3 regions of the Actinomadura kijaniata genome follow, and region 3 is predicted to be linked to each of the others. Evidence: riboswitches for the same ligand, from Rfam matches in the RefSeq annotation. Region 3 holds a riboswitch; each other region holds the start of a gene.
What was found. Region 3 has a riboswitch for cyclic di-AMP ahead of HNR61_RS37110 (CHAP domain-containing protein). Riboswitches for the same ligand answer to the same signal wherever they lie in the genome.
Positions count from the first base shown of each region.

Region 1: another riboswitch for cyclic di-AMP. It lies ahead of HNR61_RS44700 (CHAP domain-containing protein); the one in region 3 lies ahead of HNR61_RS37110 (CHAP domain-containing protein).
Region 2: another riboswitch for cyclic di-AMP. It lies ahead of HNR61_RS08175 (VldE C-terminal domain-containing protein); the one in region 3 lies ahead of HNR61_RS37110 (CHAP domain-containing protein).

Region 1 covers NZ_JACJIA010000023.1:39,348-44,369, reverse strand. Annotated here, with positions in the region: gene HNR61_RS44720 (amidohydrolase family protein) at 1-172, opposite strand, end outside; gene HNR61_RS44715 (BlaI/MecI/CopY family transcriptional regulator) at 479-853, shown strand; gene HNR61_RS44710 (STAS domain-containing protein) at 1,278-1,685, shown strand; gene HNR61_RS44705 (GAF and ANTAR domain-containing protein) at 1,992-2,696, shown strand; gene HNR61_RS44700 (CHAP domain-containing protein) at 2,834-3,862, opposite strand; cyclic di-AMP (ydaO/yuaA leader) riboswitch at 3,863-4,008, opposite strand; gene HNR61_RS50350 (M15 family metallopeptidase) at 4,392-5,022, opposite strand, start outside.
Region 2 covers NZ_JACJIA010000002.1:218,126-223,147, reverse strand. Annotated here, with positions in the region: gene HNR61_RS08180 (PhoX family protein) at 1-538, opposite strand, end outside; gene HNR61_RS08175 (VldE C-terminal domain-containing protein) at 687-1,652, opposite strand; cyclic di-AMP (ydaO/yuaA leader) riboswitch at 1,656-1,836, opposite strand; gene HNR61_RS08170 (S8 family peptidase) at 2,001-3,197, opposite strand; gene HNR61_RS08165 (serine/threonine-protein kinase) at 3,400-5,022, opposite strand, start outside.
Region 3 covers NZ_JACJIA010000013.1:132,235-137,256, forward strand. Annotated here, with positions in the region: gene HNR61_RS37100 (M48 family metallopeptidase) at 1-825, opposite strand, end outside; gene HNR61_RS37105 (gluzincin family metallopeptidase) at 822-2,093, opposite strand; gene HNR61_RS37110 (CHAP domain-containing protein) at 2,197-2,991, opposite strand; cyclic di-AMP (ydaO/yuaA leader) riboswitch at 3,002-3,142, opposite strand; gene HNR61_RS37115 (C40 family peptidase) at 3,277-3,783, opposite strand; cyclic di-AMP (ydaO/yuaA leader) riboswitch at 3,830-4,029, opposite strand; gene HNR61_RS37120 (C40 family peptidase) at 4,480-5,022, opposite strand, start outside.

The sequences.
Region 1 (5,022 bases), on a different contig from region 3:
CGACGAGCACCGAGCCGCGCCCCGTCACCTGGCGGCCGTCGAAGATCCGGACGTCCCGGATGACGAAGCTCCCGCCCGTCCCGGCCGCCGCGGCCGAGGGAACGGCGACGGCGGCGACGGCCAGGCCGGGGACCAGGGACAGGACGCGACGACGCGATGCTCGATGGCTCATGCGCCCTGACGGTATGGAGAAGGAGAACACGACGTAATCGACTTTCGTCGCTGTCGGCGTGACCCAAGTCTGCCGTCGGGACCCGCCCTCGGACGAGGACGGGCGCCGCGACCTGTCAGGACGCCGCCTCAACGAGCTCAACCAGCGACGTTACTACCATGCATAGTAAGAGAGGCTGGCGAGAGCCGCTTTCGGTCCGCACCCAGAGTGCCGAGAGATGTGACGGTGCAGGGCCGCGCCGGCTTGGCCGCTGTTTACTATGGCCGGTAGTAGGCGTGCTGTTCGGTCGGAGAGGCCAGGTGAGGCATGGCGCTGTCCCGGTTCGGTGAGCTCGAGGCCGCCGTCATGGAGCGCATGTGGACCTACGGCCGTCCGGTCAACGTGCGCGCCGTCCTGGAGGATCTCGAGAAGGACCGGACGATCGCCTACACCACCGTCATGACGGTGATGGACAACCTTCACAAGAAGGGATGGCTGCGCCGCGAGAAGGTGGGGCGGGCCTTCGAGTACGAGCCGGTGGCCAGCAGGGAGGGCTACACCGCCAAGCTCATGCGCGAGGCGCTGGCCACCAGCGAGAACCAGGCCGCCGCCCTGGTGCACTTCCTCTCCGACCTCTCACCGTCCGAGGCCCGGGCGCTCCGCGCCGCCCTGAGGATCGTGCCGCAGGACACCGACGAGTGACCGCGACGCCTCGGCGCTCGATCCGCGTGCTGTCGGTACTCGCGGCCCCGCGCGCTTGAGGTCCGACGACATCGCGGCCGGCGACACGACCGGGCGACGCTGACAGCCCGGCTTCGTTGAACGGCACCGCCGGCTGCCGCGCCTCCCCGCCCGCCCCCTGCGGAGGCCGCCTCGCCGCCCCCCGTACTGCTCCGTTTCCCCGTACGCCACCAGCGGATATGGGAGGACGGCCGGATGTTTTGCCCGCATGAGGGCAGAGCATCCAGTGCAGACATGGACGTGAACCAAAGGCGCTTTGGAGGCGTCTTAGCCACAATGGCGGGTGGAAGGCGGGTAATGTCCCAGTCGCCAGCGGGAGAACGGGGGCGGAACAATGGCAGTGCGCGAACCGGGACACCAGTGGGGACACCGGTCGGGGTTCCAGGTGCGTGCCGCGCGACACGGTGACTGGACGGTGCTCCAGGTGGCCGGGGACCTGGATCTGGCCACCGTGCAGACCCTGGAGCAGGAGCTGGTCCGCGCCGCGGCGACCGGCACGCAGGTGGCGCTGGAGCTGTCGCGGCTGGCCTTCATGGACTCCTCGGGCCTGAACGTCGTGATCCGGTGGTGGAAGCGCCTGCACGCGGGCGGCGGCCAGCTGATGCTGGTGAACCCGAGCAAGCGCGTGACCCTGCTGCTGACCACCACCGGCTTGGACCGCTTCATCCCTGTGCGTTCCACTTTGCCGGTCATTCCCACCGACGCCTCCACCGAGGGCGGCGGCGCGTCGTCGGACATGAGCGGCACGGGAGGCAGCGTCCTGCGAGAGGACGGGGAACGGGAGGTCCGGTGAGGCGCGGCCCGTTCCTGGTCCGGTCAGCGGGTGTGTCGCCGACTACGGAAGCCCCCTGACGCGAGCGGGTTCCCGGGGACCCGGCGACACCGTCCTGACCTCCTCTCCCAACACCTGGCTCAAAGGGGACGCGGCTGTTTGACTGGGAACCAAGGAGAGTGACCGAAAAGACGGCGCGCGCGCCGCATGCGAGATCACGCAAGGCGAGTGATCCCCGTGGACCAGGACAGGCCCTCCCGCCGGTACCCACCGCCCGACCCGGCCGTTACGCCGACGCGTGAACCGGCGCCCGATCTGGCGACGGCGATGGCTCGCCTGGCCCGTGATCTGCAGGGGCGCTCCTCGGTTCAGGCGACCCTGGACCGGATCGTGGCGGCCTCGACCGAGCTGGTGGACGGCTGCACCGACGCCAGCATCACCGCGGTGCACCGCGGCCGCGCCCGGCCGCTGGCGGTCTCCGGCCCGCTGGCCCGCGACATCGAGCGTCTCCAGGCCGACCTGCGGGAAGGGCCGTGCTTCGAGGCCGCCCGCGACGGCACACCTGCCCTGCAGGTCCCCGACCTGGCCCGCGCCGGGGACCACTGGCCGCGGTTCGTCCCGCGCGCCCGCGCGCTGGGCGTGGGATCGGTGATGGCGGTGTTGCTGCTCCCCGACGGCCACGCCCCCCGCAACGACCCGCGTCAGGTGCCCGGCCTGCCGAACCTGGGAGCGCTGAACCTGTACGCGCGCCGGCCCGGCGGGCTGACCGCCGGGTCGGCGCGCACCGCCGAGCTGCTGGCCTGTCACGCCTCGGTCGCGCTGGCGGCCGCGCGCGCCGACCAGACCCTGCGGGCGGCGGTCGTCTCCCGCCAGGTGATCGGCGAGGCGGTGGGCATCCTGATGGAACGCCACAAGCTCACGAGCCGCCAGGCGTTCGCGCTGCTGGCGCGCACTTCCCAGGACAGCAACGTCAAACTCCGCGAACTCGCCGAACACCTCACCACCACCGGCGAACTGCCCCGCCGCCCCTGACCACCTCTCCCGGGCGTCGCGCGGCCGTCCACGCGCACGGCTCACGCGTGCGCGCCACGAGGAGGTGGGCGACCGCGAGACGGATCCCCGCCGGCGCCGACCCGCCCATGCTCTTCGAGGTGGCTCTCGTTCCGCCGCTATCCGTGCCCCACGTCATCCCGGCCGAGGTCGTCAGCGGGGACGAGCGGCAGGCCACCCGATCGGAGGGACGCGAGGTCGGCGTGCAGCGAATCCCAGAACGCCAGGTCCTCGTCCTGCTGCAGGGGAGTGACCCGGCTCCAGAACTCACGGTCCTCGACCTCCGCCGCCACCGCCGCCGACACGGCGGGCATGACGAGCGTTCCGGCGTCGGCCGCGTCCAGGTCGGCGGGCCTGATGCCCGCGGGCAGCGTGACCGGCACCCGGTGGTGCCTGCCTCGCTTGCGGACGCGTATCGGCGCACTGGTCGGCACCCGGGCCGCGGCGGCTTTGCCCACGGCGAGCACGACGGTCCCGCAGAGCACGACCGCGAGCAGACCCCCGAGCAGCGTCTCCTGCTGGAGGAGGGGGATCCCGCCGTCGTTGTGACCGGTCCGGCCGACGGTGACCATGTCACCGGACCGGTCGGCTTCGGGCAGGGTGCGGGGAGCCGGAGCCGCGTGCTTGGGGGTATGGCTCTTCTCGGTGCGCGCGGCCGTCAGCCACGGGAACGACTTGCCCTCGACCTTCACCTTGCCGGGGTAGCCGTAACCGACCACGCTGTCGAAGTCCCGCACCTTGCGCCTGAGGTGGACGCCGTCGGTGTTCGCCTCGATCGTGTGCAGGGTGGAACCCTTGACGCTCTCCACCAGCCCGACGTGCTGGATCGCGCCGGTGTCCTTGGACCCTGACCAGGCGAAGAACACCACGGCCCCGGGTTCGGGCTCGGTGCCCCAGGCGTCGTTCCGCTGGAACCACCTGGCGTGGCTGATCGTGGCGGCGAACTCGCCCGCCCAGTCCTCCACCTTCGCCTGGTTGGCGGCCCAGGCGAGGAACATGTCGCACCACGGAGCGGTCGTGTAGTAGTCGTCGCCGCCCTCGAACGTCTTGCCGTACCACTCGCCGTACTTGGTGTAGCCGCCGGCTTTCTCGCGGTACCCGAGCTCTTTCTTGGCTATTTCAAGCAGCTTTTCGCCTACGGGATCCATCAGCTCTCCTTGGACCGCCTACCGGGTTAGCTGACGGGTTCGGGCCAGGAGCAGCCCTACCGCGCGGAGCGGATTCACCCCAGGAACGTGGGTCCCCGGCTCCCATGGAGGCGCGACGCGCCATCGGGACTCGGCGGACGATCCGCGCCCCCCGAGCGGGGAGCTGGTCACGGACCGATTACGAGGCAATGTAGTAGATGATTCGGGCAATGACCAAGTTCTATTCATGAAACGACATAAATGATCTACCTTGGGAGATGTCGTTCGAGGGCTGGTGGACGACTGATGGCTGTCTACCCAGGTCACCGGGTAGATCAAGTCTTCGGTGCAGGCGGCGGTGACGATGAGGCGCCGTTGGCTGGCCCTCACCGTTGCCGGACTCTCTACTAAGAGGAGTAGTAGTTCTTGTCGCTCCCTGATTCCGTGGCGATGACTTCGGACAGGTGTTTTCCCTTCGACCGTGGCAGCCGGGGCTCCTCACGCCCGTGCCCTATGGATCCGATCCGGTCTTCGCCGTCCCTTCCCGGATCTACCGGCGCTTTCCTCGGCCCGGGTCGAACTCCCAGTGCCAGGGCTCGTACGGGTTGCTGTAAGCCCGGTCGGGACGGAACCAGCCATACGTGCCCGCGTTGGCGCGCAGCCACGCGAACTGGGGCGATCCCTCGTTCCGGACACCGCCGCAGAAGTCCACGGCGATGCCGAGGCCGTGCTCGCTGAAGCCGGGCCGAGCGGCCATGCCCGAGGGCATGCTGCTGGAGAGCCGCCGTTGCTCGGCGAGGCTGCGGTAGGCGTCGTCCAGGCAGGCGTCAGTGCCGAAGCGGCGCTTGTAGACCGCATTGAGTTCGTAGAAGGCGAGGGCCGCGTCCGCCCGTAGAAGCAGGCCGCGCTGCGGTAGCGGACACAGGTGGCGGGCCGGGATCTGGCCGTTCGGATATTTGCTGGCCCGTTTCCCCCGCGCCGCGTTGCACCTGGGCGGTGCCTTGGTTTCGTCGGCGGATCGGGCCGCGCCGGTGGAACCCGCCGGGGACCCGGCTTGCCCGGCGGCCAGCACCAGCGGCCCGGCCGTGGTCGTCGTGGAGTCCTCGTCGTCGCTGAACCCCGAGGTCGCACCCAGGGTTCCCGCGAGGACGCCCGCAAGGATGGTGCTGGTGATCGCCCCT
Region 2 (5,022 bases), on a different contig from region 3:
TGTACTCGTGGTTCACCCACAGCAGCGCGCGGTCGCGGCCCATCGGGAAGAACGTCACGTAGTCGCAGTTGTAGCCGAACTGCCTGGCCTGCGCCTCGGGCGTCTGCCGGTCGAAGTCGAACTTCGGCGCGCCCGGCAGCACGGGGTCGCCCCAGCCCACCACGACCGACGCCTCGTACCCGTCGGGCACGGTGACCTTGTCGTCCTGGTTGGGCGCGACCGGGGTGAAGCGCAGCCGGTGCCCGCCACCGCCGGGCCGGGCCGGGGCCGCCGGGGCGGCGGGCGCGGCGTACGCGGGGGCGGCGGAGGCGGCGGCTCCCGCGCCGACCACCAGCGCGCCGAGCGCGCCCGCCCGCAGCATCCCGCGCCGCGACAGATGGTCGGCCAGGATGTCGCCGAAGTAGGCGTTGCCGCTGGTGTTGGGCACCGGGTGGTCGCAGGCGTTGCCGCAACGGTACTTGCACGTGAGCGCGTCGCGTCCGCCGTGGCGCGGGACCGACAGAAGCGGGAGCGCGCGCCTGACCTGGCGTTCTGCCACGAATCCTCCTAGATGAACCGATTCGCGGAAACGCTAGGGAGCCCAGGGATGCGTTCGGTCAACGCCAGGTGAACGGAAGGGGCAGAAACGGCAAAAGCCCCTGGTGGAGCCGGGAGAGGTCCACCAGGGGCCGCGCGCCGGGGCCGGTCTAGTAGACCGAGATGTGGACGTGGTCGTAGTGGTTCGCGGTCACGCCGCCGCGGTTGCTCATGGAGCGCCAGCCGGGGCTGTGCATCGAGTAGATGCGCTGCCGCCAGATCACGTAGTTGATGCCGAGCCTGCGGCCGTGGGCGATGGCGTAGGCGGCGGCGCGGTCGCCGAGCGACTGGGCCGCGCCGGTCGCCATCTGGCCGCCGGTGGTCACCATGAAGTCGCAGGCCATGCCGCGGGCGTGGTCCTGGGGGTCGCCGGTGGTGCGCACGCAGCCGATCTGCGGGAACGGACCGGTCTCCCGGTCGAGCTCGTCCTTGACCTGCTTCATGCGCGGGGTGATGCCGCCCAGGCCGAAGGCCGGCGACTGCGGCTTGAACTTCTTCATCAGGGACTGGATGCGCCTCTTCTGCGACCGCAGGTCCGCGATCTCCTTCTCCAGCTCCTGGATCTTCCTGTCGGCCTCCTGCTTGGCCTTCTCCTGGTCGACGACGAGCTGCTGGATCTGCTGGACCTTGGCCGACTTGTTCTGCGCCAGGTGCGTGGACAGGCTCATCGCGGCCAGCACGTTGGAGGGGTCGCCGGCGGTGAGGACCTGGACGGTCGGGTCGCCGCCGCCGGTCATGTACTGGTTGGCGGCCAGCTCGGCGACCAGGTTCCGGGACGCGTCCAGCTCGGCGCGCAGGTCCTTGGCCCGCTGGATCGCCCGGTTGGCGTCGAACTGCACGTCCCGCAGCTTGGCCAGGTCGCCGCCGAGCGACCTCTCCAGCTGGTCGACCTGCTTGTTGAGCTGCCGGAAGCGGGCGTTGTCACCCGGCTCGGCCACCGCCGGCGGGGCGGTCGCGGTGGCACCGGCCAGCATCGGCACGGCTCCGGCGAGGGCCGCGAGGGCCAAGGCGGCGCGCCGACCGGGCCGACCCGTGCGCCGGCCGGTATGCGGGCCGGTGGAGGTGGGGGTCTCCACGTCGTCTCCTCTCCTCGGTCGCCTACCGGGTTAGCTGACGGGTTCGGGCGCGGAGGCCGCCCTGTCACCGCCCGGGCGGTGAGTTCACCCCGGCCGGGGACGGCCCGCGTCGTCCGCGGTCCGTCCCCGGCGAATGGGTCCCCGGCTCCCGGGCATGGGCCTCGGGACTCGGCTCGATCCGGCCGGCCCGCCCCGGCGCTCCGGGAGACGCGACCGACCGAAAGTCAACGAACGGCAACGAGACATCCGTCGCCTCGCCAAGATTAAACCCCGCTGGCCGATGGGGAGGCCCGGATGCCCGTGAGCCCGGCTCCCTGGTGGGAGCCGGGCCATCTTACGTGAGCGGACTCACAGATTGCTCTTGTAGAGCAGTCTGTTGGGAGTGCCGCGCGGGATTCGCCCGAGAGCGTTCGGGGTGGAGTTGCCGATGATCCACTTGAACACCGTGTCGGACGAGGCGGTCTTGCGGGTGCCCAGGTACAGCGCGGCGACCCCGGCGGCGTGCGGGGAGGCCATCGACGTGCCGGTGTCGCCGCCGCGGCGGCCGTTCGGGAGCGTCGAGTACACGCCGTAGCCGGGCGCGAAGACGTCCACGCAGCGGCCGTGGTCGGAGAAGGTGGCGCGGTTGTCGTACTTGGTGGACGCGCCGACCGCCATCACGCGGCTCGCCGAGGCGGGCGAGGACTGGCAGGCGTCGTTGCCCTCGTTGCCCGCCGCGACCGAGACGAACACGCCGGCCTTGGCCAGGTTGTCGGCGGCCTTGTTCAGGGCGGGGGAGACCGCCTCCACGCCGAGCGACATGTTGGCGACGGCGGGCTTGGCGGCGTTCAGGCGGACCCAGTTGAGCCCGGCGATGACGTCGGACAGCTCGCCGTTGCCCTCGCAGTCGAGCACCTTGACCGCGCGGAGCTGGACGCCCTTGGCGACGCCGTAGGTCTTGGACCCGATGGTGCCCGCCACGTGGGTGCCGTGGGACATGCAGCTCGGCGGCTCGTCCTTGAGGGCCGGGGCGGTCCAGGCGGCCTTGGCGCGCCCGCCGAAGTCGGGGTGGCGGACGTCGATGCCGTCGTCGATGACGTAGGCGGTGACCCCCTTGCCGGTGGACCGGTAGGTGTAGGTCTTGGACAGCTTCTCGCCGCGCTGGTCGATGCGGTCCAGGCCCCACGGCAGCGGGGCCTTCTGGGTGGTGAGCGCCTTGACCACGCGGTCGGGCTCGATCGCCTCGACGCGGCGGTCGTTGCGCAGCGCGTTGAGCTGCCCGGCGTCCAGCTTGGCGGCGAAGCCGTTGAGCGCGCCGCTCAGCTTCTCGATCCGGGGCTTGGCGCGCGACGCCGACCGGACCTGCCCGATGGGGCCGTCCAGGGACGCGCCGTCCTTCACCGTGACGATGTACTTGCCGGGGATCTCCGGGCTGTTCCCCGCGGCGGTCGTCTGGACCGGGACGGGGTCGCTGTCGGGCGCGGCCAGCACGGGCACCGTGGCGACCGCTCCGACGGCGGTGGCGACGGCGCCGACGAGCAGCGCCCTTCGGGGAGCAACGCGCAAAGGGGGGTCTCCTTCAGTCGCGCGGGCCCGCCCGGCGGGCGTCCCGCAGCAGAGATCGAAGAACTCGCTGGAGGCACCTTAATGGATCTATTGCGGGCTTAACCGGCGGGTTTCGCTTAATAACCGCAAAACGGACCCAAGGTGGCGGGACGCGGTGTGACCGAACTCACACGGAACCGGTGGGACGGCGGGGACGGAGGGGTCAGGTCTTGCGGAGCGTCGCCGCGTACCCCCGGGCGCTGCCGGGCTTGCTCCACTCGTAGCGCAGCGACCCGTCGCCGTTGCGGGTGACCCGGATGTTGCCCGCCGAGCACGGCTTGGCGATGTCCAGGGTCATCTGGAGGCTGCTGCCGGTCCCCCTGGCCAGCGTCAGCGTCCCGTTGCACCCCTCCTTGGGGTACACCGCGCGGGCCGTGGTGCCGCCCGCCTCGAACGTCACCTCCACCGGGAACGTCACCCCGCTGGCGGTGTTGGTCGCGGTGCCCTTCCAGGTGCCGCCGAACGCCCCCGGGATCGTCCGGACCGCCTGCGCGTCGGAACCGTTCGAGGGACCGGGGCCTTCCGGGTCGTCCTCGCGCAGCTGCGGCCACAGCACCAGCGCGATGATCGCGACGCCGACCAGCACGCCGATGGTCAGCGACAGCGCGACGCCCAGCACGTGGTTGTGGGTGCCCCGGCGCAGCTTCGGCAGCGTCAGCACCGCCGTGCCCTCGCGCCGGCCCGGCTCGACGGGGTCCAGGCCGGGGATCAGGTCCGGCGGGGACGCGTCGAACATCGCCGTGGCCTGCGCGTCGGCCGGATCTCCGGCGACGGCGGGCAGGGCCTGCGTCGCGCCGTCGTCCTGGACCGGGTTGTCCCGGCGGGTGACGGCGGCGCCCTCCGGCGACCCGTCCTCCCGGGCGGGGGCCCCGCCCAGCGCCGCGTACGGGGCCGTGAGCGCCGGAACGGGGCTGGCGGTCGGCTCGGTGGCCTTCGTGAGCGGCACCCGGACGGGCTCGGGGGTCTCCACCGGCTCGCGGGCGGGGGCCGGGCCGGGAGGGGACGCCGCCTCCGGCTCGCGCGGCGGCGCGGCCTCCCGGACGGGCGCGGCCTCCCGGACGGGCGCCGGTCCGGGGGCGGGCGCCGGTTCGGGGGCGGGCGCCCGTTCGCGGGCGGGCACGGCGCCGGTGGCCAGCGCGCGGCCCTCCGCCACCATCTCGGCGGGCATCCGCCCGGCGAGGGACTCGTCCTCGGCCAGCAGGCGCTCCAGCAGGGCCGCCGAGGTGGGCCGGTCGGCGGGGTCCTTGGCCAGCGCGTCGGAGACGACCTCGCGGAGCGAGTCGGGCAGCTCCGCCAGGTCGGGATCGTCGTAGACGATGCGCTGCATCACCTCCGCCGGGGAGTCGTCGCCGAACGGCGGCGCGCCCGTCGCCGCGAACAGCAGCGTCGCCGCCCACGCGAACACGTCGGCCGCCGGGCCGATCCCGATCCCGCTGAGCTGCTCGGGGGCCTGGTAGGCGGGGTCCTCCACGACCCGTCCGGCCGGGAAGGCGTTCACCGCCTCCAGCGCCCGCGTCACGCCGAAGTCGCACACGCGGGGCCCGTCCGGGCCCAGCAGCACGTTGCCGGGCTTGAAGTCCAGGTGCAGCGCGCCCGCCCGGTGCACGGCGGCCAGCGCGACCGCCGTGCCCACGGCGATCCGCTCCACGACGGCCCCGCCGCGCGGGCCCTCCTCGGCCACGAGCTGGTGCAGCGAGGGCCCGTCGACCAGCTCGCCGACCACGTAGGGCCGGTCCCGCTCCACGCCCGCGTCCAGCACCGCCGCGCAGCAGAACCCGGAGATCTT
Region 3 (5,022 bases):
GATCCGGCGGGTCGAGCCGAACCCGGACACGTAGGCGTTGAGCGAGGTGGTCCGCCGGGACGCGTCGGCGACCAGGACGTCCTCCACCGGGACCCCGTCGCGGTCGGCCATCGCCAGCAGGTCCGACCGCAGCCGCCCGGCGGGCAGCGAGTGGAACTTGTTGAACACCGGCTCCACCACCACCGGGTACACGAACGACCCGCCGACCACCAGCAGGAACGCGCCCACGGCCGCGCCCGTCCACCAGTAGCGCGGAAAGCGCCGCAGCAGCGCGTAGAGCAGCAGCAGCGCCAGCGACCACACCACCCACGTCACGGCCAGCGACCGGGCCTGGTCGCCCAGCCAGGAGCCCCAGGTCTGGGTGGACAGGCCGTAGCGGCGCAGCACCGTCTCGCCCCGGATCCCGAACGGCAGGCTTACCAGCCGCAGCACGGTGGTGAGGACCACGGCGGCCAGCGCGACCCGCAGCGGCCACCGCCGCACCCGGGCGGTCACCCAGCCCAGGAACCGCGCGCCGAGCGGGGTCAGGCCCAGCGCCAGGACGGCCAGCAGGCTCACGGCCAGGCGGGTGTAGGCGATCGGGTTGAGCTTGGCGTCGAACGCGCGGGCGCGGGCCAGCTCGGCGGCGGAGAAGTCCAGCGCCGGGTCCGGGACGGTCCGCCCGCCGGGAACGCGCCCGGACAGCGGGTCCCAGGGCGTGGTGACCGCCAGGATCACGGCGACGGCGGCCAGCAGGACCCCGGCGGTGACCGCCGCCGCGACGCGGGGACGGCGGGCGTCCGCCGCCGGTGGGAGGGGTGCCGCCGGTGGGGTGTGGACCGTCAACGCAGTTCCCTTCGCAGGTAGGCGCGCCACAGGGCGGTGAGACGCGCCCGGTCCACGCCCAGCACCGCGCGCAGCGCGGCGTCCTCGGAGGCGCGTCCGGCGGCCCGGTAGAGCCGGACCAGCGTCGCCTCACCGTACCGCTGCGCGATCATCCGGCAGGCCAGCCAGGCCTCCTGGTAGGCCTGCGACAGCCGCCCGGAGCCGCCGTCGAACGCCGCCGGCCCCGGCAGCGCGTCCGGGAGCCGCCCCGCGGCGACCTCGCGGCGCAGCTCCCCGGCGGCGTCGCGCACCGCGACCTTCGCGTCCCGGTAGCCCACGTAGTCGGCCAGCCCCTCGATCAGCCACAGCGGGGTGCGGCCGTCGCGGGCGCCGCCGGTGGCCACATGGGTCAGCTCGTGGGTGAGCACGACCGAGCGGCCCAGCCCGTTCAGGCGGGGGAAGGCGGCGGGGGAGATGACGATCCGGTCGCCGGCGCCGCCCGCGGCGACGGCCAGGGCGGCGATCGAGGCGAGGTCCCGGCCGCCGCCCACCAGGGCGGCGGCGCGCTCCGGGTCGGCGGGGGCGAGCGCGACGGCGCGGCGCGGCCAGCCGTCGCCGACCACGCGGGAGACGGCGGGCACGGCCGCGTCCAGCCGGCGCGCGATCTCCTCCAGCCCGGCGGCGTCCCCGACCACCAGGCTGGACCGGCCGCGCACGACCCGCACCGGCCGGTCGTCCCAGACCTCGGCCTGCGCGGGGGCGGCGCCGGGGCCGGGCCGCCCCGGCCCCCTGATCACCCAGCCGCCGTCGCGGGGCGCGAACGCCAGGTACCGCGTCCGGGCGACCGGCCCGGGGTCGTGGCCGCGCAGCCGGTAGCGCAGGTCGATCCGCACGGTCACCGCGCCGGGCCCGGACTCGGCGGGGGCGTCGGCCAGCCGTTCCCGCCAGTCCTGGAGGGGCAGCCGGAGGAGGTTGTCGAACAGCGTCCCCTGCTCGCGCTGGAACGCGGCCGGGGCGGTGGCGACGGTGGCCAGGAACGCGGTGCGGTCGCGCTCGCGCACGGCGCGGGCACGGTTGGCCAGCACGGTGCCGGCGGCCCCGCGGTCGAACCCGGCGGCGGAGACCGGGCGCGGCGCGCGCTCTGTGGCGCGCTGCGTCCCGGGGGAGGCGGGGGCCAGCGTGGCGGCGAGCCCGGCGGCCAGGCAGCCGACGGCCCCGGCCGCCACCGAGACGATCACTCGGCGGCGCCGGGGCCGTGCGGGCTCCGCCCGGCGGGGACCGTCCGTCATGGGGGCGATCCTATGCACGGGGACGGAGAGCGTTTCCAAGCGGCCTCGACCACCGCGCGAGCCCCGGGGCGAGCGCCGCGGGCCAGGGCTCTTGGAACACGGCTTACTTGGCGTAGTCGGGGTAGCCGTAGCCGACGATCTGGCTCTTGTTGCGCGTCTTGATCTGGACGGCGTTGCCGGTGTTGCCCTCGACGGTCTTGACGGTGCCGTCGCCGTTGTCCTTGATGACCATGCCGACGTGCACGATGTCGTTGATGCTCTTGCCGCCCTTCCAGGAGAAGAACACGACCGCGCCGGGCTTGGCCTCGGTGCCCCAGCGGTCCCGGTCCTTGAACCAGTTGGCGTGCGCGATCGTCCAGGCGTCGGCGCCCATCTGGTCGGTGAACCCGAGCTGGTCGCCGACCCAGGAGACGAACATGGCGCACCACTGGGCGTCGGTGTAGCCGTCCAGGGAGCCGCCGTCGCGCTTGACGGTCTCCTTGGCGCGCTCGGTCTTCTTGTACCAGTCCTGGAACTTGGTCTCGCCCGCGCCGTTCTCCTTGATCCCGACCTGGGACTCGGCGATCTTGATCGCGTCGGCGGCGGTGGGCCGCTTCTTGGCCTGCTGGGGCTTCTGGGCGGGCTTGGCCTGCTGCGCGGGCTTCTGGGCCGGCTGCTGGACCCGCTGCTGGGGCTGCTGCGGCGGGGCGGCGGCGGCCTTGACGACCGGCTGGGCGGCGGGCTTGGCGGCGGCGATGGCGGCCAGCGCGCCGCTGCGGGGGGCGTCCTTGCCCGGCATCGGGACCGAGGCGGAGGCGGTGGCGGCGGCGGTGCCGATCACGGCGGCGCCGACGGCGAGGGTGCCGCCGGTGCGGACGGCGATCCCGAGCGGGCTGGGCTTGCGGTGCTTGCCTGACACGAAGGTGACTCCTTGGCTTCCATACCGCCTACCGGGTTAGCTGACGGGTTCGGGCGTGGAAGCTGCCCTACGGCCGCGTCGTGGCGGCCGATTCACCCCAGGGGAGATTGGGTCCCCGGCTTCGCGCGCCCGGACAGGGCGCAACGGCGAACTCGGCGGTGGGCGCGTGCGCGCCCGTGACTACGGGTGGCTCCTCGATGAGGAGAAGGAGGGGGGAAGGGGCGTGACCGCCGGGAGGATGGGAGACGGGGTCGGCGGTCACGCCCGTGGTGTGAGGAGGCGCCGTCAGTAGGGACGGACGGCGCCGGCGAAGGTCCGCTTGCGGTAGCCGTCCAGCTTGACGACCTTCACCGAGCTCCCGCTGTGCGGGGAGTGGATCATGTGGAGGGTGTTGCCGGTCTTCTTGTAGACCAGGCCCACGTGCCGCTTGCCGTTGAAGAAGACCAGGTCGCCGGGGGCGAGGTTCTTCCAGGAGATCTTGTTCTTGACGGCGGAGTACTGCGATCCGGTCACGCGGGGCAGGGCGACCCCGGCCTTCTTGTAGGACCACTGCACCAGTCCGGAGCAGTCGAAGGCGTTGGGGCCCGAGGCGCCCCAGCGGTAGGGCTTGCCCTTCTTGGAGGCGGCGGCGCGCAGGGCCTTCTGGGCGAGCTTCTGGCGCTCGGCCCAGGACTTCGTCTTGGCCTGCTGCACGACCTTGGCCACGGGGGTGGCGGCGCTGGCCGAGGAGGTCCCGGCGACGGCGATCGCGGGGGTCAGGACGGCGGTGGCGGCCACGAGGCCGCCCGCCATGCGGGTCCGGCGGGAAATGCTGCTGGCAGCGTTGCTGGGCAGGGGTTGCTCCTTCTTCCAGACGCCTACCGGGTTAGCTGACGGGTTCGGGCTTGGAAGTCGCCCTACGGCGAGGCGGGCCGATGCGTGATCGGGAGGCCGCGCCGATTCACCCCGGGGTCGAGGCGGTTCCGGAAGCGATGTCCGGGACCGTGACCCAAGTGGGTCCCCGGTTCCGCGCACAGGCGGATTCGGCGTTGCCGACGCGTTCGAAAGGCGTGGTGAAGCCAGCCGGAGGCACGGGACCCTGTCGTCCCGCGTGAACGCGCGGCTTGGTTGTCATGGGCAGGGCGGCCGGTCATGCGGACCGGTGAACCGCCGGTGGCCTGGGCCCTCATGGTCCGCCGTGGCGCGCTCTCAGCGCCATGCACGCCGGTTCGCGTGCGCACGGTGCGGCCGGGCCGGCCGAAGGTCTCCCTGGGAGACGGCCGCGACGTCTGGACGACGCCGGGCGGGTGGCGACACGTGGGACGTGCCGTCCGGGGGTTGTCCGTCGTCTGGGGGACGACGTGCGGGGAGAGACACCTGGAAGGTGCCTCAGGTGCCCACAAGGTATCAAAGGTCCACGTGATGGCAAATGCCCGGCAAAAATGACAACGGACCAGGTCAAGCCTGGTCCGTTGTGAGCAAAAGCCCGTGCCGACAGGGGATGCGGCGTTACGGGCGGCTCGCGCCGTAGTAGGTCTGCGCGTAGTAGCCGGATGTGATGTCGACCACTTCGACGTTCTTGCCGGTACGCGGCGCGTGGATCATCTTGCCGCCGCCGACGAACATGCCGACGTGCCCCAGGTTGCGGAAGAACACCAGGTCACCGGGCCGCAACTGGCTCTTGTCGATGTGCCGGGTCGCGGCCCACTGGGAGTTGGTGGTGCGGGTGATGTTGACGCCCGCGGCCGCCCAGGCCTTCATGGTCAGACCCGAGCAGTCGTAGCCGCCCGGGCCGGTGCCGCCCCACACGTAGGGCTTGCCGAGCTGGGCGTAGGCGAAGTTGAGCGCCGCGCGGGCCGAGCCGCTGGCCGGGCCGTTGTAGGAGCCGCCGCCACCGGAGCGGGGCTTCTCCTCCTTCAGGCCCAGCTTGCGCAGCAGCTTCTTCTGCGCGGCGACGTTCTTCTCGACCTCGGCCTTCTGCTTCTTGAGCTCGTCGGCCTTCTTCTTGACCTCGTCGTAGGCGGCCTGCGCCTGGGCCTGCTCGCGGCGCAG